DNA from 3 places in the Variovorax sp. LjRoot175 genome. Region 1 is predicted to be linked to each of the others. Evidence: predicted binding sites of a transcription regulator. Region 1 holds the regulator's gene; each other region holds the start of a gene.
What was found. The regulator sigma-54, encoded in region 1, starts transcription at its own class of promoters, with help from an activator protein. The targets are predictions, from matches to a motif close to TGGCANGNAANCTGCTTT.
Positions count from the first base shown of each region.

Region 1 (9,535 bases):
TGCCGGTGGACAAGGACTTCGCCGAGGCGGTGCTGAAGCCGATGCACAAAGGCAGCGCCTTCACGCTGGCCGCCGTGGTGCTGCTGCACGCGGCGGCGGCGCTCAAGCATCACTTCGCCGACCGCGACGGCCTGCTCGATCGCATGTGGCCTTTTTCGCACCAGGGACACCCAAGATGACAAGACTTCCAATCGCCTGGCGGGCACTCTGGGCCGCCGCTGCGGCGCTCGCGACGGCGGGGCCGGCGAGCGCCGCAGAACCGATGGCGAAGCTGGTCCCCGGCTACGGCCAGATCGTCTTCGTCACCAAGCAGATGGGCGTGCCGGTCGAAGGCGCGTTCAAGAAGTTCGACGCCCAGATCGCCTTCGACCCGCAGAAGCCCGAGGGCGGCACGGTCTCTATGCAGATCGACATGGGCAGCGCCACCCTCGGCGTGCCGCAAAGCGACGCCGAACTGCCCAAGGCGCCGTGGTTCGACACCGCGCGATTTCCGAAGGCCAGCTTCCAGTCGAGCGCCATCAAGAGCCTCGGTAGCGGGCACTTCGAGGTCGCGGGCAAGCTGACGATCAAGGGCACCACGCAGTACGTCATGGTGCCGGTGACCATCACGCAAGCCTCGGGGCAGTCGGTGGCGACTGGAAGCTTTACGATCCAGCGCCTCGCCTTCAAGATCGGCGAGGGCGAATGGACCGACACCTCGATGGTCGGCGACGACGTGCAGGTGCGCTTCAAGCTCGTGCTCGCCGGCCTGCGTCCGATTTGACCTGACCTTCGTTCATTCTTTGCATCGCCCCATTCGAAAGCTCGTCATGATGAAGTCCATTGCCGTCGCTGCGCTCGCGGCCGCAGCGACCCTCGCCGCCGCACAGCAGGCACCGGAAATGGCCGCCTTGCCGGCAGGAGGTCCGGTCAAGGGCGCCAGCTACGTGGTCGACCCGACCCACACTTTCGTGATGTACGAGATGGGCCACTACGGCACCACCACCAACCGCGGCCGCTTCAGCACCAAGGACGGCACGGTCAAGATCGATACCACGGGCAAGAACGGCAAGATCGACATCACGATGGACATCGGCTCCATCAACACCGGCGTCGACCTGCTCAACCGCCACGTGCTGAGCAAGGACTTCTTCAACGTCGCGGAATTTCCGACCGGCCGCTTCGTGGCCGACAAGATCGATTTCAACGGCGACAAGGTCGCCGAAGTCGACGGCACGCTCACGCTGATGGGCCAGACGCGGCCCATCAAGCTCAAGGCCAGCCGCTTCGGCTGCTACCTCAGCCCGCTGATCAAGCGCCAGGTCTGCGGCGGCGACTTCGAGACCATCGTGGAGCGCAGCGACTGGGGCATCACCTGGGGCATCAACTTCGGCTTCGAGAACAAGGTGCGGCTCCTGGTGCAGGTCGAGGCGGTCAACATCACGGACCGGCCGAGCTAGGGCGCGATCGCTTCCTCGCTGCCGGTCCGAGGGCGAGCTCGAACTGTTCGAGCGCTTGAGGATGCCCACTCAAGGCCCTGCGCAAAGCAGGCAGGCGGGTTCTCGCCACTTCCTTGAGTGCGGCTGGCGCATCCCGAAACGAATCGGACAGAAGCTCGTCTTGCTGCTCGGCCAGGACGGCTCCCAGGGTCGCTGCCTGCAGCAGGTCCTTTTCGGCTTTCTCGGGCTTGGCCTTGCGCTCGGCGCTCGCGTAGAGCTTTTGCCAGACGAAGCGCTCCGGCTGCGGCAACGTCAAAGGGATGCAATGGCCGCCGGCAAGCGATGCGGCGCGACTTGGCTCCGCGAGCAGATAGTCATAGTGGGGCACGGTCTCGGCATGCCATTTCAGCTGCGGCAGGGGAACGGTCTTTCCAAGCTCCTCGCCATGCGTCAGAACGTCGACTCGCAATCCATCCCTGCCCTTGAGCTTCACGGAAGTCGAGGGCGCCTGGCTTGGAATCCCGGGAACAGGATGAAAACCAAGCCTGGTGGCTTCCATCGCTTCAAGAAAGGACGCCGGCGCTGCAAGCCTCAGCTTTTGCCGGGCGGCAATGTCGACGTCCTGCGTGCGGGCCGATACCGCCATCGCTCCGAGTTCGTTCAACCAGGCCATGAAGCCCAAGGTTCCGACCAGTGCGAGGCACGCGCCCAGGATGCCCGCGTTGTGAAGCTCGACCAGCACGCTCGCCACGCCTTTGTCCGCCACCTGGAAATCGAGCTTCCTGAGATTTCTCACCTGGGCGCTTGTCCATTGGGCGAACTCGATCTCGCGGGACACTTCGTCGAGTGCCGCGGTGTCCCCGTCTTTGCAGACGATCTGCTCGGCCTTCTTGCCAGGCGCCGGATAGAAGACCCGATACCAGTAGGCATAGCCTGTCCCCCGGCGCAACTGAAGGCTCCCGGGCGTTCCTTGAAGAAGGCGGCCCGCAGACGCAGTGCGTTCCTTGAGCTCGGCGTACTGCGTGCGGAAAGCCAGCTCATGCATGCGGTACAGGGCGTGCTGGACAGGCATGGATTTCTTACCCCACAAAACTGCATTTTATGTGGTAAGTCCGATCCTGAGCTGTACGTCCGCGCTGCAACATTCAGCAACAAGCTTCACGGAACAGGCGGGTCCTGCTTTACGCGGGCCAGGTGCAATGACCCCAACGGCACTTCATGCCTTCAGGAGTTTCTTCATGAACATCGCGCACACCCGTTTCTTCAAGTGGATCGCCGCCGGCGCCTTCTCCGCCGCAGCCGTGCTGGGCGCCACGTCCGCCAGCGCCAGGGACCTGGCCGTGTCGGTGGGCATCCATGTGCCAGGGGTCGCCGTCGGCATTGCCAGCCCGGTCCACTATGCCCCGGCGCCGGTCTACTACGACCCGCCGCCGCGGCACTACCGTCCGGCTCCCGTGTATGACTACCACCGCCCGCCGCCGCGGCACTTCTACCGCCATGAATACCGCGACGAGTACCGGCACGGTGATCGCCATCACTACCGTCATGACCGTCATGACCGTTATGACCGTCATGACCGTTATCGCTACTAATGAGGTCTAGAGCAGGCTCTCCGGCGCCAGCGGCGCCAGCAGCTCAAGCATCAGGTGGTCCCAGAAGCCCGCATCGGGCTCGCTGGTGAGCACCTGTTCGACGCCGGCCTCCTCGCTCACCCATTCCATTTTCTCGGTGCCGGGCGCGAAGCGCACCTTGTAGGCGCCCTGCTGCTTGAGCACCTCGACCAGCTTCAGCACCTGCTGCGCCATCTCGCGGCTGAAGATGAAGAGGCCGATCTCGGTGTTGTGCACTTCCGAGCGCGGGTCGAAATTCATCGAGCCGACGAAGAGCGTGCGCCCGTCGATCACGGCCGACTTGGCGTGCAGGCGTCCGATCTGCGTGCCGAACAGGCCCAGGCGCACGCTGCGCCGCGTGCGCACCGAGCTCAGCTCGTGGATCTCGGCGCCGAGCCGCAGCATGTCGGCCCGGTAGCGGCGGTAGCCGGTGTGGACCACGGGCTCGTCGGTGGCGGCCAGCGAGTTGGTGACCACGCTGATCTTCATGCCGCGCCGGCGGATCTCGCGCAGCACCTCCAGCCCCTCCTTGCCGGGGATCAGGTAGGGCGACACCAGCGTCACGTCGGAACGCCCGCGCCGCATCTGCTCGACCACGTTGTAGCGCACGCTGTCGACGTCGAGCAGCGGCACGCCGCCGTAAGTGACCTGTTTGCCGATCACGCGCTCGGGCGAATCGGCATACGCCTCGGCGGTGGTCCAGATGAGGTCGAGCTTGCCGGCGTTGAGGTTCTCGACGATCGGGCTGTAGCCCAGCAGGTCATTGGGCGCCGGCGGACGTGGTGCCGGGGTGGTGGCCGGGGCAGTCAGCTCCTCGAAGCGCCGCTGCCGTTCCTCCCGCGCGAGCGTGGGCGCGACCACGGTTTCGATCGGCCGCACGTGCTCGCTGTTCCAGTACAGGTCGAACAGGCTGGAAAGGCGCGGGATCAGGGCGCCGGCGACGAAGGTGTCGAGGTCGATGAAGTTCGCGCCGGCCGTCTGCGTGAAGTACGGGTTGCCGATGTTGCGCCCGCCGGCCACCGCCATCGCGCCGTCGGCGATGAAGAGCTTGTTGTGCATGCGCCGGTTGACGCGGCTGAAGTCGAAGAGCGAGGCCGAGAAGCGCCTGAGCATGCTGCCGCGCCCGGCCGGAAACGGGTTGAAGAGCCGCAGCTCGAGGTTGGGTGTGGCGGCCAGCGCGAGCAGCAGCTCGTCCTCGCCCGCGGTGTAGAGATCGTCCATCAGGAGCCGCACGCGCACGCCGCGCTGGGCCGCGTCGCGCAGTGTGCGCAGCAGGTAGCGGCCGGTCTCGTCGTTGTCGATCTGGTAGTACTGGACGTCGAGCGTGCGCTCGGCGCGGCGCGCGAGCTCGAGCCGCGTGTTGAGCGCGAAGTCGCCGCTGGGCATGAGCCGGAAGCCGCTCAAGTCCGCATCCGGCTGCGAGGCCTTGGCGATGCGGCCCAGCACGGTGCCGGTGGACAAGGGCATCGCCTTGGACGGCGTGCGCTCGAATTCGGCCGGCAGCATCGCGCAGCCGCTGGCGAGAAGAAGCACCGCCATCAAGACCAGGCCGAGGCGAATCCAGCTTGGGAGCGGACTCGGACGGCGACTCATCGCTAGAGTGCCTTGCGCAGGTTCGCAGGCGCGATGCGCAGTGCCTCGCGGTACTTGGCCACCGTGCGGCGCGCGCACTCGATGCCCTGCTCCTTGAGCATCTCGGACACCTGGCTGTCGGACAGCGGCTTCCTCACGTCCTCGGCGCTCACGAACTGCTTGATCAGCGCGCGCACCGCGGTGCTGGAGGCGTTGCCGCCGGTTTCGGTGCCGAGCGCCGAGCCGAAGAAGTACTTGAGCTCGACGGTGCCATAGGGCGTGGCCATGTACTTGGCGGTGGTCACGCGGCTGATGGTGGATTCGTGCAGGCCCAGCTCGTCGGCGATCTCGCGCAGCACCAGCGGCCGCATCGCGAGCTCGCCGTGCACGAAGTAGCTCTTCTGCCGCTCGACGATCGCGTTGGAGACCCTGAGGATGGTGTCGAAGCGCTGCTGGATGTTCTTGATGAACCAGCGCGCTTCCTGCAGCCGCTGCGACAGCGCCTGGCTGCCCTCGCCCTTGTGCTGCTTGAGCGCGCCGGCATAGATGTCGTGCACGCGCAGCCGCGGCATGACCTCGGGATTGAGCATGACGCGGAACTTCGCGTTGGTGCCGTGGCCGATGCGCGTGACGATCACGTCGGGCACGACGATGTTGCGCTCGACGTCGACGAAGCGGCGCCCCGGCTTGGGCTCGAGCCTGGCGATCAGCTGCAGTGCGGCGCGCACCTCGTCTTCGTTGCTGCGCGTGAGCGTGGCCAGGCGCTTGAAGTCGCGCCGCGCGAGCAGCTCCATCGGCTGCTTGCAGATCGCGATGGCGGTCTTGCGCACCTGGGCCTCCTCCTCGCTCTCCTTGGCGCTCGCCAGCTGGCGCAGCTGGATGGTCAGGCATTCGCCGAGGCTGCGGGCGCCGACGCCGGCCGGCTCCAAACTCTGCAGCAGGCCCAGCGCGACCTGGAAGTGATGCACCAGTTCGTCGAACTGGTCGTTGTCGTCGCCCGCGAGGCCCGAGGCCAGCGCCGGCAGCGAATCCTCGAGGTAGCCGTCGTCGTTGAGCGATTCGATCAGGAAGCGCAGCGCGGCGCAGTCGTTCTCGTCCAGGCGCAGCGACAGCGCCTGCCGGTGCAAGAAGGACTGCAGCGATTCCTGGCTGCGCGCGAGCTCGGTCGCATCGGTGCGCTCGTCGTCGCCGAGGTTGTTGGCGCGCGCGGGCGCATCGCCGCCCCATTCGCTGTCGTCGGGCGCGAGGTCGACCGTACCGTCGCCCTCCCAGTCGGGTTCGCTGTCGGCGGGCGCAGCCGCTTCGGCATCGCCGTTGGCGGCGACCGCCACCTCGGCCGGCGCCGCGGCCGGGCCGGGGACGAAGTCAGCCTCGCCCTCGGCCTGGCGGTCTTCGTCGCGCACCGGCGCATCGGCCGCCTCGAGACCGAACTCCTCGCGCGGCGCCTCTTCGGCCGTGCGTTCGAGGAACGGGTTCTCGTCGAGCATCTGCTCCACTTCCTGGCTCAATTCGAGCGTGGAGAGCTGCAGCAGCCGGATCGACTGCTGGAGCTGCGGCGTGAGCGCCAGGTGCTGGGAAACGCGAAGCGAGAGCCCTTGCTTCATCGAAGTACGGTCCCCTACATCCGGAAATGCTCGCCCAGGTACACGCGTCGTACCTCGGCGTTGTCGACGATCTCCGAAGGCGTGCCTTGTGCCAGCACATGCCCGTCGCTGATGATGAAGGCGTGATCGCAGATGCCCAGCGTCTCGCGCACGTTGTGGTCGGTGATGAGCACGCCGATGCCGCGTTCCTTCAGGAAACTGATGATCCGCTGGATCTCGATCACCGCGATCGGATCGATGCCGGCGAAGGGCTCGTCCAGCAGGATGAAGCGCGGCTGCGTGGCCAGCGCCCGCGCGATCTCGACGCGGCGGCGCTCGCCGCCCGACAGCGCCAGCGCGGGCGAATCGCGCAGATGGTCGACGCGCAGGTCGTGCAGCAGTTCGCCGAGGCGTTCCTCGATGCGCTGCTTCGACAGCGGCACCGGCCGGCCCGCGTCGTCGAGTTCGCGCTGCAGCTCGAGCACGGCGCGCACGTTCTCCTCGACCGTGAGCTTGCGGAAGATCGAAGCTTCCTGCGGCAGGTAGCTCAAGCCCATGCGGGCGCGGCGGTGGATCGGCATGTGCGCGATCGGTTCGCCGTCGATGCTGATTTCGCCCGCATCCGCCCGCACCAGCCCGACGATCATGTAGAAGGAGGTGGTCTTGCCCGCGCCGTTGGGCCCCAGCAGGCCGACCACCTCGCCCTTTTGCACGCCGAGCGAGACGTCCTTGACGACCTTGCGGCTGCCGTAGCTCTTCTGCAGGCCGCGCGCCTCGAGGCGGCTGCCCAGGACTTCGTTGCCGCCGCTCACTTGCGCTGCTCTCCGCCGAGCGTGGTGGTCGAGCGCAGGCCCGTTCCGGACGCCGGCGCGGAGGCGGCCGGCGCCGCCGGCCTGGCGGACCCGGCAGCGGGCGCGGAGGCGGCCGCCTTGGGCGTGAGGATGGCCTTGACGCGGCCGCCGGGCTGGGTCGCCACGCCCGCATTGGGCGGCAGCGGCGAGCCGTTGACGGTGAAGGTGTCGTTGCTCTGGTCGTAGACGATCAAGGGTCCGCTGCTTTCGTCGTTGGGTGTCGCGCCGACCAGGCGACGCATCACCGCACGGCGGATGAACTTCACGTTGTCGGCGCGGCTGTCGTACTCGATGACTTCCGACTCGCCCTCGATCCACTCGTCGGGGCCGGCGTCGCGCTTCTGCTTGAAATAGGCCAGCTTGCCGGGCGCGGCCGTGACGATGCCGTACTGGTAGCCCTCGGGATCCTGCCGCACGTCGATGCGGATGCCGCGGATGATGATGGTGCCCTTGGTCACCACCACGTTGCCGGTGAAGACGCTGGTCTGCTTGAGGTCGTCGTAGCGCATGGCGTCGGCCTCGATGTTCATCGGCTTGGTGCGGTCCGCCTTCTCGGCCTGCGCCGCCGACACGAAGCCGGCCACGCCCAAGGCGAATACGAAAGCGCGACAAAGGTGGCGAGAAACGGAGGAGGAATGTAACGATGTCATAAAAGGCACGAAACTTGCTGGGCGATTGTATGCGGCCTCATGGATCCGGTTTCCGCCGGCGGATGAAAAAGCCCGCCGAAGCGGGCTTCCTGCTGGTTGCCGCGACGAGCGGCGGGAGGCGCTTTTTTACGCGCTCTTGCGCGCTTCGCCGACCAGGAAGTCAGTGACCTGCAGCGCGCGGTCCATGCTGCGCGCGAGTTCGCCGTCCGTATACCACCTGCCCGCGATGCCCATCGCGGGCACGCCGGCCACTTGGTAAGCATCCTGCAGCTGCTTGGCGCGCTGGATCTTGCTCGCCACGCTGAAGGACTTGAAGTTCTCGGTGAACTTGGCCTTGTCGAGGCCGTTGGCCGCGGCCCAGTCGATGATCTGCTGCTCGCCCGAGAGGTTCTGGCGCTGCTGATGGATCGCGGCGAACACCTTGCGCTGGTATTCGTCGACCTTGCCCATCGCTTCCAGCGCGTAGTAGAGCCGCTGCTGCGGCTGGAAGCTGGGCTGGAAGGCGACCGGCACGCGCTTGAAAGACACGTGGGCGGGCAGCTTCTTGATCCAGGTCTCGAGCGTCGGCTCGAAGGCGTTGCAATGCGGGCAGCTGTACCAGAAGAACTCGATCACCTCGATCTTGCCGGCCGGCGCGTCGACCGGCACGCGCTTGTCGAGCACGGCGTAGTCGGTGCCCGCCTTGGGCGCGAGCGCCTGGGCGTGCGAAGGTGAGGCGAGGGGAAGAAGCCCCAGCGAAGTGGCGGCCAGCGAAAAGTCACGACGTTTCATATTAAGAAGTTCTCCTGTGCGGCTGACAGAGCCCGCGGCTGGCCCGGAGTTCCCGGACCGGCGAGCTTGAGTATGGATGAAGGCTCAGCGCTGGACGCGCACCAATGCAGATTCGAGGCCACCGCCGTCGAGCCGCTCCTTGAGCCGGTCCGCATCTTCCTTCTTGTTGAAAGGCCCCGCGCGCACGCGGTAGACGGTGCGGCCGGCCTGCTCGCGCTCGGTGATGCGCGCTTCCACGCCCATCAGCGAAAGCTTGGCGCGCTGCGCCTCGGCGTCCTCGGGGGTGCGGAAGGCGCCGGCCTGGACGAAATACATGAAAGGATCGGTGCTGGCGCTGGGCGCCGCGGCGGCGGTGGTGGCGCCGGGGCTGGCGCCCGAACGTGCCCGCGCGAGATCGCCGATCGGGTCGTTCGATGGCGGCACCGCGTTGGCTTCGGCCGGCAGGGGCGGCCGTCCGGCGCGCTGTGGTTGTTGCTGCTGCGCGCCGGGTGGCACCACCACGGGCGCCGGCGCGGTCGGCGGCGTGGGCGCCCCCGCCGTGGCGGGCTGGGGCGGTGCGGGCGTCGCGGGTGCCTGCGGGCGGGCGGCGCCTGCCTTGCCGGCGAGCGGGCCGTTGGGGTCCCAGTCGCGGTTCTTGCGCGCCTCGGCTTCGTCTTGCTCGGGGCCGCCGCGCTGGGTCTTGGTCATGAAGGGGATCGGCACCTTGGTCACATAGACCGCGATGCCCAGCGCCACGCCCAGCCCCAGCACCAGGCCGACGATCAGCCCGATGACAATGTTGCCGCTCTGTCTTTTAGTCATGGTTCGAAATCACATCTTGCGCGGCGCGCTCACGCCGAGAATTGCCAGCCCATTGTGCAGCACCTGCGCGGTGGCCGCGACCAGCGACAGGCGGGCCCGCTTGACCGGCTCCTCGTCCACCAGGATGCGCTCGGCGTCGTAGTAGCTGTGGTAGCAGGCAGCCAGTTCGCGCAGGTAGAAGGTGACGTCGTGCGGCGCAAAATCCTTGGCCGCGGCCGCGAGCATGTCGGGGTACCTGGCCAGCAGCAGCAGCAGCGCCTGCGCGGCCGGGCTTTGCAG
Region 1 is NZ_CAXURY020000001.1:5,503,969-5,513,503, forward strand. Features, by position in the region: gene ACSQ89_RS27295 (cytochrome b) at 1-179, shown strand, start outside; gene ACSQ89_RS27300 (YceI family protein) at 176-763, shown strand; gene ACSQ89_RS27305 (YceI family protein) at 813-1,439, shown strand; gene ACSQ89_RS27310 (GSU2403 family nucleotidyltransferase fold protein) at 1,420-2,463, opposite strand; gene ACSQ89_RS27315 (hypothetical protein) at 2,657-3,010, shown strand; gene ACSQ89_RS27320 (phospholipase D family protein) at 3,017-4,621, opposite strand; gene ACSQ89_RS27325 (RNA polymerase factor sigma-54) at 4,624-6,204, opposite strand; gene lptB (LPS export ABC transporter ATP-binding protein) at 6,219-6,995, opposite strand; gene lptA (lipopolysaccharide transport periplasmic protein LptA) at 6,992-7,684, opposite strand; gene ACSQ89_RS27340 (thiol:disulfide interchange protein DsbA/DsbL) at 7,811-8,455, opposite strand; gene ACSQ89_RS27345 (SPOR domain-containing protein) at 8,540-9,256, opposite strand; gene argS (arginine--tRNA ligase) at 9,266-9,535, opposite strand, start outside.

Region 2 (9,535 bases), 5.0 Mb from region 1:
ATCGCCTACGACCAGCGCGGCACCGGCCGCAGCCCCGCCGACCTGCAGGCCGACTATGCGATCGCCGACATGGCGCGCGACGTGATCGAGATCCTCGACGCCACCTCGACGGCGCGCTGCCACCTGGTGGGCCACGCGCTCGGCGGCCTGGTCGGCCTGCAGCTCGCGCTCGACGCACCCTCGCGCGTGGCCAGCCTCGTGCTCGTCAACGCGTGGTCGAAGCCCAATCCGCATTCGGCCCGCTGCTTCGACGCGCGCCTGGCGCTGCTCGGCGCCTGCGGCCCACGCGCCTATGTCGAGGCGCAGCCCATCTTTCTCTACCCCGCCGCCTGGTGCACCGCCCACGCGCAGCGCGTGGGCGACGAAGTCGAGCATGCGCTCGCGCATTTCCCCGGCGAGGCCAACATGCGCGCGCGCATCGGTGCGCTGCGCGCCTTCGATGTCGACGCGCGGCTGGTCGAGATCGCCGCGCCCGCGCTGGTGGCAGCCGCCACCGACGACGTGCTGGTCCCCTGGACCTGCTCGCAGCGCCTCGCCGAGGGTCTGCCTCACGCGAGCCTCGAGTGCGTGCCCCATGGCGGCCATGCACACAGCGTGACCGAGGCCGAGCTCTTCAACCGCAGCCTGCTCGCCTTCCTGGCGCGCGTGGGCGCACCTGGAGTCCCCGCATGAAACCCTCCCTCGACGACGACGCCCTGGCACTTCTTTTCACCGAGGCCCGCTCGCACAACGGCTGGCGCCCTGAGCCGGTCTCCGACGCCTTGCTCGAACAGGTCTACGCGCTGGCGCGCACCGGGCCGACCTCGGCCAACTGTTCACCGGGCCGCTTCGTCTTCGTGCGCACGCCCGAGGGCAAGGCGCGCCTGGCGCCGGCCTTGTCGAAGGGCAATCTGGCGAAGACGATGAGCGCGCCGGTCACCGTGATCGCGGCCTGGGACAGCGCCTTCTACGACAAGCTGCCCACCCTGTTCCCGCATGCCGACGCCAGAAGCTGGTTCACCGGCAGCGTCGAGGCCGCCCGCGAAACCGCCTTTCGCAATGCCACGCTGCAAGCCGCCTACCTGCTGCTCGCCGCGCGCGCGCTGGGGCTGGATGCGGGGCCGCTGTCCGGCTTCGACAGGGCGAAGATCGACGCCGCCTTCTTCACCGGCACGCCCTGGACCACCAACTTCCTGATCAACCTGGGCCACGGCGACCCCTCGAAGCTGTTCGGCCGCCTGCCGCGCCTGGATTTCGCAGAAGCCTGCGCGCTCGCCTGAGGAAAGCACCGCCGCCATGAACGCCTTGCCCAAGAGCGACTACCGCGATGCGATGGCCCGCCTCGGCGCGGCCGTGCATGTCATCACCACCGACGGCCCCGGCGGCCGCGCCGGCTTCACCGCATCGGCCGTGTGCAGCGTGACCGACGAGCCGCCGACGCTGCTGGTCTGCCTCAATCGCTCGGCCTCGGTCTACCCGGCCTTCCAGGCCAACGGCGTGCTCTGCGTGAACGCGCTGGCCGCGGGGCAGCAGGCGCTGTCGGGCCTGTTCGGCGGCAAGACGCCGATGGACGAGCGCTTCGCCGCGGGCCGCTGGAGCCGCAAGCGCACCGGTGCGCCGGTGCTCGAGGACGCGGCCGTGTCCTTCGACTGCCGCGTGTCGCAGGTGACGCGGGTGGGCACCCACGACGTGCTGTTCTGCGAGGCCGTTGCGATCGCGATCGGCGGCACCGCGCACGGCCTGATCTACTTCGACCGCCGCTACCACGACATCGTCGCCGCGCCGCACTGAGCGCGCGGCGCGCTCAGCGCGTGGTGATGCCGCTCAAGACGATGCGCTGCACGTTGTCCACCGTCTCTTCGAAGAACTCCGGGTCATCCAGCGTACGACCCGTGATGGCCTGCACCTGCACGCCGAAGTCGGCGTAGTGCTGCGTGGTGGCCCACAAGGCGAAGATCAGGTGATGCGGATCGACCGGCGCGAGCTTGCCGGCGGCCACCCAGGCGCGGATCACTTCGGATTTGCGCGTCACCAGGTCGCGCAGCTCGCGATCGAGTTCGTCGCGCAAGAGCGGCGCGCCCTGGATCATCTCGAGGCAGAACAGGCGCGAGGCATCGGGCTGGTCGCGCGAGATCACCAGCTTGCGCCGGATGTAGTCGCCAATCGCCTGCCGCGGGTCCTGCTCGGCGCTGAAGCCGCGCAGCGGCTCCAGCCACACGGCGAGCAACTCGCGCAGCACCGAGACGTAGAGCTCCTCCTTGTTGGCGAAGTAGTAGAGCAGGTTGCTTTTCGAGACATCCGCACGCGCTGCGACCTGGTCGACGCTGGTGCCGTGCAGGCCGAAGCGCGAGAAGAGCCCGAGCGCCGCGCGCAGGATCGCCGCGCGCTTGTCCTCGATCTGGCGCAGCCGCCGGTTCACCGACGTGACGCTGCGCGCCACGGGCGCGCGCTTCGGATGCACGCGCTTGGATGGCGGCGCTTCGACGGCCAGCACGGACGGCGGCTTGATGCTGCTGCTGCGAGTTTTCGGCATGTGTTGCTTTGCTTCTTTCTCCACCCGGGATTCTCGTTGTCTGCGATGCAGCCCGCATGCACGAGCCATACCGCCCATGGTACGCACCATGGCAACACACCCAGCGCACGCATTCGCCGTGCCGCACCGCTGCCCGCGCACCACGCCGATGCAGCAAAGCGCATTTGTCCATTTGGTCCAACTGGCATGGACGTTGCATGTCGAAGCGCCGCCACCGTCACACCGAAGGATTGAAAGCATGACCCTGCTGTCCGTACCGATCATCGATCTGGCGCCCTTCTTTTCCGGAACGCCCGAAGGCAAGGCCGAGGTGGCGCGCAAGGTCGACGAGGCCTGCCGCAGCATCGGCTTCCTGGTCATCACCAACCACGGCATCGCCCCCGAACTCATCGCGCGCGTCTCCGCGGTCTCGCGTGAATTCTTCGCCTTGCCGCTGGCCGACAAGCGCAAGGTCGATCGCCCGCGCGACGACGCGGTGCGCGGCTACAGCGCGGTGGGCGAGGAAGGGTTGTCGTACAGCCTCGAAGAAGCGGCGCCGGGCGACCTGAAGGAGTCCTTCTCCATCGGTCCCTCCAATGTGCCGGCCGACGACTACCACCGGGGCGTTGCGGCCGGCCCGCACTTCGAGCCCAATGTCTGGCCCGATCTGCCGGGCTTCCAGCCGGCCTTCGACGACTACTTCGAGGCGATGAGCGATCTCTCGCGTTCGCTGATGCGCATCTTCGCGCTCGCGCTGGAACTTCCCGAGACCTTCTTCGACGACAAGATCGACAAGCACATCAGCATGTTCCGCGTGCTGAGCTACCCGCCGCAGACCGAGGCTGCATTGCCCGGCCAGCTGCGCGCCGGCGCGCACAGCGACTACGGCAGCCTCACCGTCGTGCTGCCTGACGACAAGGGGCTGCAGGTCTTCAACAAGGCCGGCCAATGGGTCGACGTGCCGATGGTCGAGGGCGGCCTGGTGGTGAACATCGCCGACCTCATGATGCAGTGGACCAACGACCTGTGGGTCTCGACCCTGCACCGCGTGGTCAACCCGCCGCCGGATGCGGCCGCCACCAACCGCCGGCAGTCGCTGGTGTTCTTCCACCAGCCCAACTACGACGCGATGGTCGAGTGCCTGCCGAGCTGCCTCGCGCCGGGCGAGGCGCCGAAGTACGCGCCGATCTCTTCCGGCGACCACTTGAAGTCGAAGTTCCTGAAACAGACGACCTTCGGCGGCACCAAAGTGACAGCCTGAACATGCCTCATCTTTCCTACGTCAACGTCTTCGCGAAAGACGTCGTCGCGCTAAGCGGCTTCTACCAGCGCGTGTTCGGCTTCCCCGAGATCGAGGCCATCCGCTCGCCGATCTTCCGCGGCCTCGACGCGGGCAAGGCCAAGCTGGGCTTCAACGCCTTCGATGCCTACGAGCTCTTGCAGCTGGCCGAGTTCTCCGACACGCGCGGGGTCAAGTTCCTGCTGAACATCGATGTCGATTCGCAAGAAGAAGTCGACCGCATGGTGCCGGTCGCCGTCGCTGCCGGCGCCACGCTCGTCAAGGCGCCCTACGTCACCTACTACCACTGGTACCAGTCGGTGCTGCTCGACCCCGAGGGCAATGTGTTCCGTATCAATTTCATGATGAAAGGTCCGAGTGATGTTGCGTAAATCGATTCCTTGCGCGGTCGCAGCGCTTGTCGCGGGCGCCGCGCTGATCGGCCCGGCGGTGGCCGCCGACGGCTTCACCCTGAAGGGCAAGCCGAAGATCGCGATGCTGTACTTCGGCCCCAAGAACGACGGCGGCTGGACGCAGGCCTTCGACGAGGCGCGCATCAAGGTCGAGAAGGAAACCGGCGAGAAGATCCAGTTCGTCGAGAACGTGCCGGAAGACGCATCCGCCATCAAGCCCGCGGCCGAGAAGTTCATCCAGCGCGGCGCCAACATCATCATCGGCACCGCCTTCGGCTATTCCGACAGCTTCAAGGAGCTCGCGGCCAAATACCCCGAGGTGGCCTTCCTCAACGGCTCGGGCACCAGCAACGGCGCCAACCTCGAATCCTTCTACGGCCGCACCTACGAGAGCCAGTACCTCTGCGGCATGGCTGCAGGCGCAGCCTCGAAGACCGGCAAGCTCGGCTTCGTCGCGGCCAACCCCTTCGGCGTCGTCAACTGGACCATCAACGCCTTCGCGCTCGGCGCGCAGAAGATGAACCCGAATGCCACGGTGAACGTGATCTACACCGGCTCGTGGAACGACCCGGTCAAGGAACGCGCCGCCGCGGCCGCGCTGATCGACCAGGGCGCCGACGTGATCGGCCAGCACGTCGACAGCCCGACGCCGCAGATCGTGGCGCAGGAGCGCGGCGTCTACGGCACCGGCCATCACCGCGACCTGCGGCAGTTCGCGCCCAAGGCCACGCTGTGCTCCTCGGTCTGGGTGTGGGACAAGTTCCTCACGCCGGAGCTGAAGAAGATCATGGCCGGCAACTGGAAGCCGGCGCAATACGGCGCCTTCATTCCGATGAGCGCGGGCGGCACCGACATCGCGGGCTTCGGCCCCGGGGTGCCGAAGGACAAGGCCGCCGCGATCACAGCAGAACGCGACGCACTGCTCAAGGGCAAGCAGATCTATGCCGGCCCGCTGGCCGACCGCGACGGCAAGGAGCGCGTCGCCAAGGGCGCCGTGCTGTCCGATGCCGATCTCTGGAAGATGGACTGGTTCGTCAAGGGCGTCGTCACGCAGAAATGACCACGGCGCTGCAGCTCCATGGCATCCACAAGTCCTTCGACGGATTTGCGGCGCTGACCGACGCGCACTTCTCGGCGCGCTGGGGCGAGGTGCATGCGCTCTTGGGCGAGAACGGCGCGGGCAAGTCCTCGCTGATGAACATCGCGGCCGGCCTTTATGCGGCCGAGGCCGGCACGATGTCGGTCGACGACAACCCGGTGCGCTTCAGCGGGCCGCGCGATGCGGCGAAGGCGCGCATCGGCATGGTCCACCAGCACTTCCGGCTGGTGCAGCCCTTCACGGTGGCGCAGAACATCCTCCTGACCGCGCCGCGGTCCGAGCGCTTCGAAAGCCATGGCAAGCGCCTGCGCCGCGTCGAAGAGGCGATCCGCGACAAGGCGCGAGAACTCGGCTTCGACATCGACCCGGCGCAGCGCGTGGACCGGCTGTCGGTGGCCGAGCAGCAGCGCGTCGAGATCCTCAAGGTGCTCTTGGCCGGCACGCGCATCCTGATCCTCGACGAGCCCACCGCCGTGCTGACCGACCAGGAGGCCGAGCGCCTGCTCTCGACCGTGCATGGGCTCGCGCGCCGCGGCGCGGCGGTGGTGCTGGTCACGCACAAGATGGCCGACGTCAAGCGCCATGCCGACCGCGTGACCGTGATGCGCGGCGGCCGCACGGTCGCGACGGTCGACCCGCAGCAGATGCCGGTGGGCGAGCTGGTCCGGCTCACGGTCGGCGAATCGATCACCGCGCCCGCAGCCGGGTCGACGCGCGCGACGCCGGGCCCGGTGCGGCTCACGGTGCGCGGATTGCGTTCGCCCGAAGTGCAAGGCCGCCGCGTGCTCGACGGCATCGACCTCGACCTGCGCGCGGGCGAGATCTACGGGCTGGCCGGCGTCGGCGGCAACGGCCAGGGGGAACTGGCGGGCGCGATCATGGGCCTGCCGGGCCGGACCGAAGGCGAGATCGCGCTTGATCGCCATGGCGATCTCAAGGCGACGCCGACGACGGCGCGCCGTGCACTGAGGCTGGCGACCATTCCCGCCGACCGCTACGGCCTCGCGCTCGCGGGCGGCCTCTCGGTTTCCGAGAACTACGGCATCGGACAGGTCCACAGCGGGCGCTACGGCTCGGCCTGGCGCCTGAAGCGCCGCGAGATGGACCAGGACGCGCAAGCCGCCGTCGCCGCCTTCGACGTGCAGGGCGTGCGCTCGATCGCGCAGAAGGCTGCGCTGCTGTCGGGCGGCAATGCGCAGAAGCTCGTGCTGGCGCGCGAGTTCGGCAAGTCGCCGCGGCTGGTGCTGGCCCACAGCCCGAGCCGCGGGCTGGACGTGCGCGCCGGCGCCGAAGTGCATGCGCGGCTGCGCGCCGCGCGCGATGCCGGCGCGGCCGTGCTCCTGATCAGCGAAGACCTCGACGAGGTGCTCGCACTGGCCGACCGCGTGGGCGTGATGACGCGCGGCCGCATCGTGGCCGAGTTCGCGCAGCCGGCGGACCGGCAGGCCATCGGCCAGGCGATGGTGGACCATGGCTGAGCCCTCGCTCGCGATGCCCATTACGCACCTCGCGGACACACCGGCGGCGGCATCCGCGCGCCAGCCCTGGGGCGCGCGCCGCTATGCGCTCGAGATCCGCCAGCACATGGCCTGGCATTGGCAGGCGCTGATCCTCGCCGCCGCCATCGGCGTGGGGCTCCTGCTCTCGGCCGCCATCCTGGTGGCCGCGGGCGTGCCGGCCGGCGAGTTGCTCAACGAGTTCATCGTCCAGACTTTCCTCGATGGCCAGAACTTCCGCGCCGTGCTGTTCCAGGCGGCACCGATGATCCTGGTCGGGCTGGCCGGTGCGATGGCCTTTCGCGCACGCTTCTGGAACCTCGGCCTCGAGGGCCAGATGATCTGGGGCGCGATCGGCGCCACGGCCGTTTCCTTCTTCGAGATCGGCCCGCCTGCGCTGCGGCTTCCGCTGATGTTCGTCGCCGCGCTGGCCGCCGGATTGCTGTGGGTGCTGGGCCCGGCGCTGCTCAAGCTCAGGCTGGGCGTCAACGAGATCATCTCGACCTTGATGCTCAACTACATGGCGGCCAACTTCCTGCTGCACCTGGTGTACGGCAGCTGGAAGGACCCGAAGGACAACTTCCCCTATTCGCCGCAGTTCCGCGCCTTCGAGCGCTTGCCCGATCTCTTCTCGGGCGTGAACAGCGCGATTCTGCTGGCCGCCGTCGTCGCACTCCTCGGATGGTGGCTGGTCGGCGTGAGCCGCGCCGGCCTGTACCTGCGCTTCGTCGACGCCAACCCGCGCATGGCGCATGCAGCCGGCGTGCCGGTGGCGCGCGTCATCTACGGCGCGGTGCTGCTCTCCGGCGCGATGGCCGGCCTCGCGGGCTTCGCCGTCGCCGCGGGGCAGGAGGGCCGGCTCACGCAGGCCTTCTACCAGGGCTATGGCTTCTCCGGCATCCTGATCGCCTTCCTCGCGCGCAACAACCCGCTGGCCGCCAGCGTGGTCGCGCTGATGGTCGCGGCGCTGTTCGTGACCGGGCGCAGCCTGCAGGTGTTCTACCAGGTGCCCTTCTCGATGGTGCAGCTGATCCAGGCCGTGATCGTGGTGTGCGTGGCATCGAGCGACTTCTTCATCAGGCATCGCCTGCGCCGCGTGGGCACCGGAGCAGCGTGATGGACATCGTCCTCAACTGGCTCGCCAACACGCCGGATTTCGCAGTGCCCTATGCGCTGGCCGCGCTGGGCCTGATCGTCTGCGAACGCGCGGGCGTGCTCTCGCTAGGCGCCGAAGGGCTGATGCTGGTCGGCGCGCTGGCCGGCATCGGCGCGCAGCTGGCCTTCGGCGAGCCGGCGGTGTCACTGCTGCTGGCCATGCTCGCGGCTGCCGTCGTCTCGCTGCTGTTCGCGGTGATGGTGATCTGGCTGCGCGTCAACCAGGTGATCGCGGGTCTCGCGCTCGTGTTCTTTTGCCAGGGGCTCACGGCACTGGTCGGCACGCTGGCCCAATGGACCAACCAGGCCACGCCCGGCATCGGCACGATGGCGCTGTGGCCCTTCTCCTCGCTGCCCGTCGTCGGGCGCCTGTTCCAGCAGAACGCGATGGTCTGGCTCACGCTGCCGATCTTCGCGGCCGTCACCTGGTTCCTGCTGCGCACCGATGCGGGCCTGCGGTTGCGCGCCGTGGGCGAGAACCCGCAGGCCGCCGATGCGGCCGGCATCTCGGTTTCGGCCTGGCGCTTCGCGGCGGTGCTGGCCGGCTCCGCGCTGGTCGGGCTGGCCGGCGCCTACATCTCGGTGGTCAGCACCAAGCTGTGGATCGCCGGCATGACCGGCGGGCGCGGCTGGATCGCAGTGGGCCTGGTGATCTTCGCGCGCTGGTCGCCGTGGAAGGCGCTGGCCGGCGCGCTGCTCTTCGGCTGCATCGAGGCGCTGATCCCGCAGCTGGCCGCGGCCGGCGTGCAGCTGCCGCAGTACTTCGTGCTGATAACGCCCTATGCAGTGACGCTCGGCGTGATGGTCTGGGTGGCGCTCGCCCGGCGCGGCGGCGACGGCGAACCGGGCGCCCTGGGCGTGCCCTATGTGCGGGAGGAAAGACGATGAAGGCCTACGTCTACGAGCAGCCGCGCGAGCTGGGCGAGGGCTTCGAGGACTATCTCGACCCGGCGGCCACCGCCGTGATCTCGATCGACATGCACCGCGGCCATCTGGATGAAGGGCCCGACTGCCCCTGCCCGGCGCCGCGTGCACGCGAGTTGGTGGCGCCGATCGACGCCTTCCACGACCTAGCCCGCGCGCTGGGCATACCCATCGTGCACGTCAAGTCGGTGCTCCGGCCCGGCGGCGCCGACGACCTGCGCGGCATCCCGGCCGCATGGCGGCGCACGTTCCCGCTGCATGTCGGGGAAATTCCGAATGCCGATGCGCACGCGATCGAGGGCAGCCGGTGGACCGAGTGGGTCACGCGCGTCGAGCCCGGCGACCTGCGGGTGGAGAACAAGCGCCGGCTCTCGGCCTTCTATCCGACCGACCTCGACTTCCTGCTGCGCAACCAGGGCATCCGCACCGTGGTGCTCAACGGCGGCTTCACCGACTGTTGCGTGCTCAACACCGCCTTCGACGCCAACAACCACAACTACCGCGTGATCGTGCTGCGCGACCTGGTGCGCGGCACCGACGCGCACCTGGAGGCCGCGGCGCTCAGCATGGTGTCGCTGCACCTGGGACTGGTGGTGGAGGCGGCGGACCTGCTGGCGCACTGGCAGCAGTACTCCTCGTTCGAAGTTCATCCATGACATCCATTCCCCTCATCGATCT
Region 2 is NZ_CAXURY020000001.1:471,533-481,067, reverse strand. Features, by position in the region: gene rutD (pyrimidine utilization protein D) at 1-672, shown strand, start outside; gene ACSQ89_RS02535 (malonic semialdehyde reductase) at 669-1,259, shown strand; gene rutF (NADH-dependent FMN reductase RutF) at 1,276-1,770, shown strand; gene rutR (HTH-type transcriptional regulator RutR) at 1,784-2,512, opposite strand; gene ACSQ89_RS02520 (isopenicillin N synthase family dioxygenase) at 2,751-3,752, shown strand; gene ACSQ89_RS02515 (VOC family protein) at 3,755-4,162, shown strand; gene ACSQ89_RS02510 (BMP family ABC transporter substrate-binding protein) at 4,152-5,243, shown strand; gene ACSQ89_RS02505 (ABC transporter ATP-binding protein) at 5,240-6,760, shown strand; gene ACSQ89_RS02500 (ABC transporter permease) at 6,753-7,895, shown strand; gene ACSQ89_RS02495 (ABC transporter permease) at 7,895-8,821, shown strand; gene ACSQ89_RS02490 (cysteine hydrolase family protein) at 8,818-9,513, shown strand; gene ACSQ89_RS02485 (isopenicillin N synthase family dioxygenase) at 9,510-9,535, shown strand, end outside.
Region 2: the regulator sigma-54 is predicted to act here: its motif matches at 2,695-2,712, upstream of ACSQ89_RS02520 (isopenicillin N synthase family dioxygenase).

Region 3 (9,535 bases), 5.2 Mb from region 1:
AGGCCGCGCAATGCGGCTACTGCTTGAACGGCATGGTGATGCAGGCGGCGGCGCTGCTCGCGCGCGAGCCGCATCCGAGCGATGCGCAGATCAGGAACGAGCTCTCGGGCAACCTGTGCCGTTGCGGCACGCATGTCGAGATCATGGCGGCGGTGCAGCGTGCGGCGCAGCTGATGGTGGCAAAGGACGCCGACTCGTGAGCAACCGCGCCGCCGGGCCGCCCCAAGGCGCGGTAGCCCCCTCGGGGGGCGGCGAGGACACGAGAGTGCCGAGCCTGGGGGCACCATTTCGCGCCGAGCTGCCGCGCAACCGCAGCGACTTCCTCCATGCCGAGGGCGTGCTCGTCGTGGTGCGCGAGACGCCACCCGCGCCGCCGGTCGCCAACGGCCAGCCGGCCACGGTGTCGGGCAATCCCGCGGAAGGGCCCGAGATCCTGCTTGCGCTGTGGGACGACGGCAGCGTGACCGCGCTCAACGGTCATGTCGATCTCGGCACCGGCATCCAGACCGCGCTGTCGCAGATCGTCGCCGAAGAGCTCGATGTGCCGCTGGCGCAGATCCGCATGGTGCTCGGCGACACCGCCCGCGCGCCGAACCAGGGCGCGACCATCGCCAGCGCCTCGCTGCAGATCCATGCCGCGCCCTTGCGGCTCGCGGCGGCGCAGGCACGCGCCTGGCTTCTCGCGCAGGCTTCGGAACGCTTCGGCGTGCAGCCCTCACTGCTCGCGGTGCGCGAGGGCCGCATCCATGCGGGCGACGACCCCGCGTTCAGCGTCGGCTTCGGGGAGCTGGTGGCGGGCGTGCGCACCGTGCTCCAGCTCGACGGCGGCGCCCGCCTCAAGGATCCGAAGGACTACCGCATCGTCGGCAGCCCGGTGGCGCGCGTCGACATCCCGGCCAAGCTCGCGGGCGAGTTGGTGTTCGTGCACGACATGCGCGCGCCCGGCATGCTGCACGGCCGCGTCGTGCGCCCGCCCTATGCGGGCGCGGACCACGGCGACTACATCGGCAACACGCTCGAATCGGTGGACCAATCCTCGATTGCCCACATCCCCGGCATCCGCGCCGTGGTGGTGATCCGCGACTTCGTCGGCATCGTCGCCGAGCGCGAGGAGCATGCCGAGCAGGCGCTGCGCGAACTGCGCGTGATCTGGAAGCGCTGGCCCGGCCTGCCTTCGCTCGACGATCTCGAAGGCGCGATCCGCGCCAACCCCGCCACGCAGCGCCTGCTGGTCGACGAAGGTGATGTCGAGGGCGCTCTCGCCCATGCGGCCGAGTCGATGCCGCGCACCTACGTCTGGCCCTACCAGATGCACGCATCGATCGGCCCCTCGTGCGCGCTCGCACATTGGCAACCCGAAGGCGAAGGCGGCGATGTGCAACTGCGCGTGTGGGCCGGCTCGCAGAACCCGCATGTGCTGCGCGCGGATCTGGCCAAGCTCATGGGCGTGGACGATGTCGCGGTCGATGTGGTGCGCATGGAGGCGGCCGGCTGCTATGGGCGCAACGGCGCCGACGACGTCGCGGCCGATGCCGCGCTGCTCGCGCGCGCGGCCGGCGTGCCGGTGCGGGTGCAGCTCACGCGCGAGCAGGAGCATGCGTGGGAGCCCAAGGGTGCCGCGCAGCTGATGCAGGTGAAGGGCGGGCTCGATGCCGAAGGCGGCGTTGCGGCGTACGACTTCGAGACCTCGTACCCGTCGAACGGCGCGCCCACGCTGGCGCTCTTGCTCACCCGCACCATCGAGCCTGCGGCCCAGGCCTTCGAGATGGGCGACCGCACCGCGCGCCCGCCCTATGCGTACGGCAACCTGCGCGTCAAGGTCAACGACATGGCGCCGATCGTGCGCGCCTCGTGGCTGCGCGGCGTGTCGGCGCTGCCGAGCTCCTTCGCGCACGAGTCCTACGTCGACGAACTGGCCACCGCGGCCGGCGTCGACCCGGTCGCGTTCCGCCTGCGCCACCTGAACGATCCGCGCGCGGCCGAGCTGGTGCGCGAGACCGCGCAGAAGGCCGGCTGGCGCATGCGCACCGGGCCGCAGGAGGATGCCGACGGCGGCCTCGGACCCGGTGGTGACGTGCTCTTCGGGCAAGGCTTCGCCTACGCGCGCTACGTGCACAGCAAGTGGCCGGGCTTCGGCGCGGCATGGTCGGCCTGGGTGGCCGATGTCGAAGTCAACCGCAAGACCGGCGAGGTGCACGTGCGCCGCGTGGTGGTGGGGCACGACGCGGGGCTGATGGTCAATCCGGCCGGGGTCGAACACCAGATCCACGGCAACGTGATCCAGACCACGAGCCGCGCGTTGAAGGAGCGCGTGCAGTTCGTGCCGCAGAGCGCGCCCAACCCGGGCGTGGTCGCGAGCCGCGAATGGGGCAGCTACCCGATCGTCAATTTCCGCGACGTGCCGGTGATCGAGGTCATGCACATGCAGCGGCCCGGCGAGCCGCCGCTCGGAGCGGGCGAGTCGTCCTCGGTGCCTGGCACGGCGGCGATCGCAAATGCGATCTTCGATGCGACGGGGGTGCGGTTCAGGGCGCCGCCGTTCACGCCGGAAGTGGTGCGTGCTGCGCTGAACCCGTCTTCACTCCCTCCCCCTTTGGGGGAGGGTAGGGGTGGGGGCAACCCAGCGTTCGATGGTGGCGTCGTCGTGCCCCCATCCCAGCCTTCCCCCAGAGGGGGAAGGAGCAAGGCAGCCAGTGCGATCGCCCTCGTCATCGGCGGCCTCGGCGTCATCGCCGGCCTCATGGGCTGGCGCTCGACGATCGCCCCCGTCACCCTCAGCGCCCCCGTCTACAGCCAATCCACCATCGAACGCGGCCGCACGCTCGCCGCCATCGGCGACTGCGCCGTCTGCCACACCGCGCCGGGCGGAACGCCCAACGCCGGCGGCCGTGCGATGGAGACGCCCTTCGGCACCATCTACACCACCAACCTCACGCCTGATGCCGAGACCGGCCTGGGCCGCTGGTCCTTCAGCGCCTTCCAGCGCGCGATGCGCGAGGGCATCTCGCGCGACGGCCACCATCTCTACCCGGCCTTCCCCTACACCGCCTTCGCGAAGACCAGCGACGACGACCTGCAGGCGCTCTATGCCTACTTCATGTCGCTGCCCGCGGTGCGCGCGCCCACGCCGGAGGCGGGGCTCAAGTTCCCCTTCGGCCTGCGGCCGCTGATGGCAGGCTGGAACGCGCTCTTCCACGATCCGGCGCCAATGCAGCCGGCGTCGCAGCAAAGCGCCGAATGGAACCGCGGCGCCTACCTCGTCAACGGCCTGGGCCACTGCGGCGCCTGCCACACGCCGCGCAATGCGCTCGGCGCGGAGCAGGGCGGCAGCGCTTTTCTTTCGGGCGCGATGGTCGAGGGCTGGGAAGCGCCGGCGCTCACCAGCCTCTCGAAGGCGGCTGTGCCCTGGAACGCCGAGGCGCTCTATCGCTACCTGCGCAACGGCCACAGCCCGCGGCACGGCATGGCCGGTGGCCCGATGGCCGAGGTGGTGCGCGAGTTGGCGGCAGTGCCTGATGACGACATCCGCGCGATGGCCACTTACCTCGCTTCCTTCAATCCGGCCGCCAGCGATGCCGAAGCGAGCGCGCAGGCGCAGCGCGCGGTCGCCGCCGCGGCCGCCGGCCAGGGCCAGTTGCTAGGCTCCGCCCAACGCATGTTCGACGGCGCCTGCGCCGCCTGCCACCACGACGGCAACGGGCCGACCCTGCTGGGCGTGAACACGCCGCTCGCGCTCAACAGCAATCTCACGAGCGAGCGGCCGGACAACCTGCTGCGCACCATCCTCGACGGCGTGCGCGAGCCGGCCTCGCGTGAGATCGGCTTCATGCCGGCCTTCGGCGAAGCGCTCGACGATGCGCAGATCGCCGAGCTGGCCGGCTACATGCGCGCGCGCTTCGCGCCGCAGGCTACAGCCTGGAAAGACCTGCCGCAGAGCGTCGCGCGCGTGCGCGCGGCGGGGCAGGCCCACACGGCACGCTGACAGTCCCGTACGATCGCCCATGCAGAGGCCGGCTCATCGGCCCGTTCATTCTGGAGACCTTGCATGCCCCCGATCCTCTCGCCCGCCACCAGCCTGCCTCGCGATGCCGAGCGCGCCACCCTGATCGGACGCCTCTGGCAGCCCGGGCTCGGGCCGACGCTGGTGGCCGTGCACGAAGGCGGCCTGCACGACCTCACGCGCATCGCGCCCACCGCGAGCCACTTGCTCGAGCTCGACGATGCCGTGGGTGCCGTGCAGCAGGGCCTGCGCGACAACATCACGCCCCGCATCGCCGCGCTCGACGCGGTGCTGGCCAACAGCGACGAGGCCGGGCGCGATCCCGGCCAGCCCTGGCTGCTCGCGCCCTGCGATCTGCAGGCCGTCAAGGCCAGCGGCGTGACCTTCGTCGCCAGCCTGCTGGAGCGCGTGATCGAGGAGCAGTCGCGCGGCGATGCGTCCAAGGCCGAAGCCATCCGCGCCGCGCTCGGCGGCGTGCTCGGCGACAACCTCGCGGGCATCGTGCCCGGCTCGCCGCAGGCGGCGCAGGTCAAGGAGGTGCTGATCGCGCAGGGCGCCTGGTCGCAGTACCTCGAGGTCGGCATCGGCCCCGATGCCGAGATCTTCACCAAGGCGCCGGTGCTGGCCTCGGTGGGCACCGGCGCCGACATCGGCATCCATTCGGGTTCGGTCTGGAACAACCCCGAGCCCGAGGTGGTGCTTGCGATCAACAGCCGCGGCCAGACGCTGGGCGCCGCCTTGGGCAACGACGTCAACCTGCGCGACTTCGAAGGCCGCAGCGCGCTGCTGCTCGGCAAGGCCAAGGACAACAACGCTTCGTGCGCGATCGGCCCCTTCATCCGCCTCTTCGATGCCCACTTCGGCATCGACGAGGTGCGCCGCATCACGGTGGCGCTGCGCGTCGCGGGCCCTGAAGGCTTCGTGCTCGAAGGCGAAAGCTCGCTCTCGCTGATCAGCCGCGATCCGCTGGACATCGTGTCGCAGGCGATCGGCCCGCACCATGCCTACCCCGACGGTCTGGTGCTCTTCCTCGGAACCATGTTCGCGCCCACGCAGGACCGCCACGGTCCGGGCCAGGGCTTCACCCATGTGGTCGGCGATCGCGTGACCATCTCGGCGCCCGAGCTCGGCGCGCTGGAGAACCGCGTCGTGCATTCGGACCAGGCAGCGCGCTGGTCCTTCGGCATCGGTGCGCTGATGCGCAACCTGGCGGGGCGCGGGCTGCTCTGAACAGTGCTGCAGTGATCGGGGCCACCTGCCAGTCTGCAACGGGCACCGAAACGAGGGTGTACGCCGTGACGTACCAGCTAAAGAGGTGAATTTCAATGGTGCGAGCGTTGTAGGGCCAGCCCAAATGAAGAAGCTGCATTGAATCGAGTGGGCTCGCGTACGCGAGCCACTGGGGCATTTGGCTGAAGGCGCGCCTCAGGCGTGTGGCTGGCCAATCGGGCAGGGCGGCCGGCCGCGGCGTGGATTGTTTCCGTCGATGGGTTCGAACGCGGTGATGGGTGTTCCGACGTGCCTGGTGCGCCTGGCAGGCCTCGTCAGATGGAGGGGTAGGCCCCGGCACCCATCTCATCCAGCAGTTCGATGACAAGGTCCTCGTGCGCCTGCAGCGGCTGTGAACTGCCATCGTCGACGACGTCCGACGGGTTCATCCGATCCCCGAAGAGCATGATCACCTCGCACTGGTTGTCCCGCTTGGACATCCACCGCAATCCTTGGGCGTCCGGCATGTTCTGCCAAATCCATAGCGCCCATTCCTGGGTCCTGGGGTAGTCGTCCTTCTCGCCCTCGAAGAGGTCGATCGGCTTCAGGCCGGCGGCCTGGAGACCCATGGTCGTCATGTTGACCAGCCGGACCGCCTGCGCACGAATGCGGCTCAGGTGAAGGTTGGCGCGGTAGTCGCGCTCAAGGTCATGCAGGTAGCCAGCCGACGGGGTGGGGACGTCGTGCAGGACGATCTCCGCAATGGCTCCGCGCTCACTCTTGGCCGCATAGATCGTCGGAATCGGCTTTTTCGAGACCGGATTGAAAAGGGGGCTGAATCGAGCGTTGCCGAGCCCCGAAGCGTTGAAGGCGGCCGGCGCGTCCTTCCCCGTGGTTGCGTCGTACGGATGCACGCGATACCAGACTCCAGCCTTATGCGGCAGGGTGCGGAACGACTTTGGCGGAGGAGGCAGGAGAGGTGCTGGGCTAGCCATGCACCGCACCCACCTTGTGGTCTTCCGCGGCGGCCACGACGGCATCCGGGGCGCTCGCAATCACCTCGCGCGGACGCTTTCCGCCCAGGGACGAATTGGTGGACTCGAACCATGCCGCAACCCGGAAGGGCGAATAGTCGTCCAGGACCGCCAGGATCTTCTTGACCGCCGGCAAGGGCTGCCAGGTCGCATCGAAAATGTAGGCCGGGTAGATTTTCTTGCCGCGGTGGTCGATGCCGAAAATGCGCCCGCTCTGCTGCCAGCGGCTCACGGCCGCGTGCGGGTTTGCTGCCTTCGCGTCAAGCCGCTGTCCAATTTCGGCGGCCGAGTTCCACTCGGTGCCCTGCAGGACGGCGTCGATGGCGCGCTTCTCGAGATCGATGCGGGTGGCCGCCGGGCGCCTGGGCTCAACCTCATCCACCAACTCCTGGATCGATTGACGCTCCAGCTCGTTGATCGCCTCGCGCACATGGAGGGTCAGCTTCTTGTCCCTGGGCCCGGTGAGGGTCCGGGAAAGCTCGCTGATGATGAGGCGGCTTGCTTCACGCATGCTGTCGATGCGCGCCACGAGCGCCTGGACGGCATCATGCGGTTCTTTGGCGGAGGTTTGGTTCATGGCAGCTCCGTGAGATTCGTGAGACGATTTTACTCCTCACGTTTCTCGCGCGCAAGAAACCCTGCCTCCGGGCCGATGGCTCCCGTCATCGGCCAGGCCGACCAGCGTAAAGCTGGGCAGCCCCGTTGGCCAGATGCACCTCGACCGTGACATTGGCGGCTTCCAGGCCCAGCAAGGCATGACCTTGCACCAAAGACAAGCTCATTCTTCTCCATTTCCCCAAGATGGTGCGCCCATCTTTTGCTCATTGTTGCAATGTGCACCTGTCCCAGGCCCTTCTCAGTGCGGAACGGTCGGTTTGGCACGCTCCCTGCTTTGAGATGGCTTCCATTCCATTCCAAAACCTCCGAGGAGTCTCTCGATGATGCACCGTAAAACCGCCTCTGCCCTGGCCGTTGTCTCGCTGGCTGCCATGCCCCTGATCGCGAGCGCCCAGCTCACGGGCAATGTTGCGCTCACCAGCAACTACAAGTTCCGCGGTCAGGATCAGGACGTGCTCGGTAGCAACGGCTTCGCCAAGACCAAGGGCTTCAAGCCCGCCATCCAGGGCGGCTTCGACTACGCTTTCGGCGAGAGCGGCTTCTACGTCGGTAACTGGAACTCCAGCGTCAACTGGCTCGCCGGCAACGACATCGAGAGCGACATCTATGGCGGCTACAAGTTCAAGGCCGGCGTGTTCGACCTCGACTTCGGCGCGCTCGCCTACGTCTACCCGGGCAACGCCCGCGGCAACACCACCGAGCTGTACGGCGCGGCCACCTATGCCAACGAGGCCATCGGCGCCTTCACCTTCAAGTACTCCCACACCGTCTCGAAGGACTACTTCAACTACGCCGGCGAGCGCGACGGCTCGGGCCTGAAGGGGCGTAACACCGGCTACTTCAATCTCGCCTACACCAAGGAGATCGTGCCCAAGGTCACGCTGAAGGCCGCGCTGGGCTACACGCACATGAGCAGCGACATCCGCAGCCTGGGCTACAAGAGCTACGTCGACTACAACGTGGGCGCTTCCTATGACTTCGGCAACGGCCTGTCGCTGGCCGGCTCGGTGCAGGGCGCCAACAAGAAGAGCTCGTACCTGCTGGTGTCCGGCCCCGACCTGGGCTTCGGCGCACCCACGTGGTCGCCCAACAAGGCGCGCTTCATCGTCACGCTGACCAAGACGCTCTGATCCATACAGCCGCGCAGACCTGTTCCATCCAAAGGAGAAACATCATGAAGCTGGTCACAGCCATCATCAAACCGTTCAAGCTCGACGAGGTGCGCGAAGCGCTCTCGGCGATCGGTGTGCAAGGGATCACCGTGACGGAGGTCAAGGGCTTCGGTCGCCAGAAGGGCCACACCGAGCTCTACCGCGGCGCGGAGTACGTGGTCGATTTCCTGCCGAAGGTCAAGATCGAGGCCGCCGTGGCCGACGAGCTCGTCGAGCGCGTGATCGAAGCCGTCGAAAGCGCCGCACGCACCGGCAAGATCGGCGACGGCAAGATTTTTGTCTACAACCTGGAGCAGGTCGTTCGCATTCGTACCGGAGAAACAGGCCGCGAAGCTCTTTGACTTCAAGGCACGAAAGAAAATCGACATGAAAAAATTGCTCGTCTCTCTCGCGCTCGGCCTGAGCGTGCTCGCTGCCGGCACCGCCGGCTTTGCCCAGACGCCGCCGGCGGCGCCCGCGGCTGAAGCGCCCGCAGCCTCGGCGCCGGCCGCCGCGCCTGCTGCAGCCCCCGCTGCCGCACCGGCCGCGGCCGCACCCGCCGCCGAAGCCGCAGCTGCGCCGGCCGCCGCGCCGGCACCCTCGTTCAACAAGGGCGACACCAGCTGGATGCTGCTGTCCACGCTGCTCGTCATCATGATGACCATCCCCGGCCTGGCGCTGTTCTACGGCGGCCTGGTGCGCAGCAAGAACATGCTGTCGGTGCTGATGCAGGTCATGGTCACCTTCTCGATGATCGTGGTACTGTGGCTCATCTACGGCTACAGCCTCGCCTTCACCGAGGGCAACTCCTTCATCGGTGGATTCGACCGGCTCTTCATGAAGGGCGTCTTCGATTCGGCCGCCGGCACCTTCGCGCCGGGCGCGACCTTCAGCAAGGGCGTCTATATCCCCGAGCTGCTGTTCGCCGCCTTCCAGGCCACCTTCGCCGGCATCACCTGCTGCCTGATCGTGGGCGCCTTCGCCGAGCGCATCAAGTTCTCGGCCGTGCTGCTCTTCATGGCGCTGTGGTTCACCTTCAGCTACGCGCCGATCGCGCACATGGTCTGGTTCTGGATGGGCCCGGACGCCTATGCCAGCAAGGATGTGGTCGATGCCATGAACGCCAAGGCCGGCCTCCTCTGGCAATGGGGCGCGCTCGACTTCGCGGGCGGCACCGTGGTGCACATCAACGCCGCCGTCGCCGGCCTGGTCGGCGCCTTCCTGATCGGCAAGCGCATTGGCTACGGCAAGGAATCCTTCACGCCGCATTCGCTCACGCTCACCATGGTCGGCGCCTCGCTGCTGTGGGTCGGCTGGTTCGGCTTCAACGCCGGCTCCGCGCTCGAAGCGGGCACCAGCGCCGTGCTGGCCTTCATGAACACCTTCTCGGCCACTTCCGCTGCCGTGCTCGCATGGTGCATCGGTGAAGCGTTGATGAGGGGCAAGGCCTCGATGCTGGGCGCCGCCTCGGGTGCTGTCGCCGGCCTGGTGGCCATCACGCCGGCCGCCGGCAACGTCGGCCT
Region 3 is NZ_CAXURY020000001.1:298,166-307,700, forward strand. Features, by position in the region: gene ACSQ89_RS01545 ((2Fe-2S)-binding protein) at 1-200, shown strand, start outside; gene ACSQ89_RS01550 (molybdopterin cofactor-binding domain-containing protein) at 275-3,982, shown strand; gene ACSQ89_RS01555 (fumarylacetoacetate hydrolase family protein) at 4,046-5,230, shown strand; gene ACSQ89_RS01560 (RES family NAD+ phosphorylase) at 5,545-6,123, opposite strand; gene ACSQ89_RS01565 (hypothetical protein) at 6,197-6,820, opposite strand; gene ACSQ89_RS01570 (TorF family putative porin) at 7,185-7,991, shown strand; gene glnK (P-II family nitrogen regulator) at 8,036-8,374, shown strand; gene ACSQ89_RS01580 (ammonium transporter) at 8,400-9,535, shown strand, end outside.
Region 3: the regulator sigma-54 is predicted to act here: its motif matches at 7,120-7,137, upstream of ACSQ89_RS01570 (TorF family putative porin).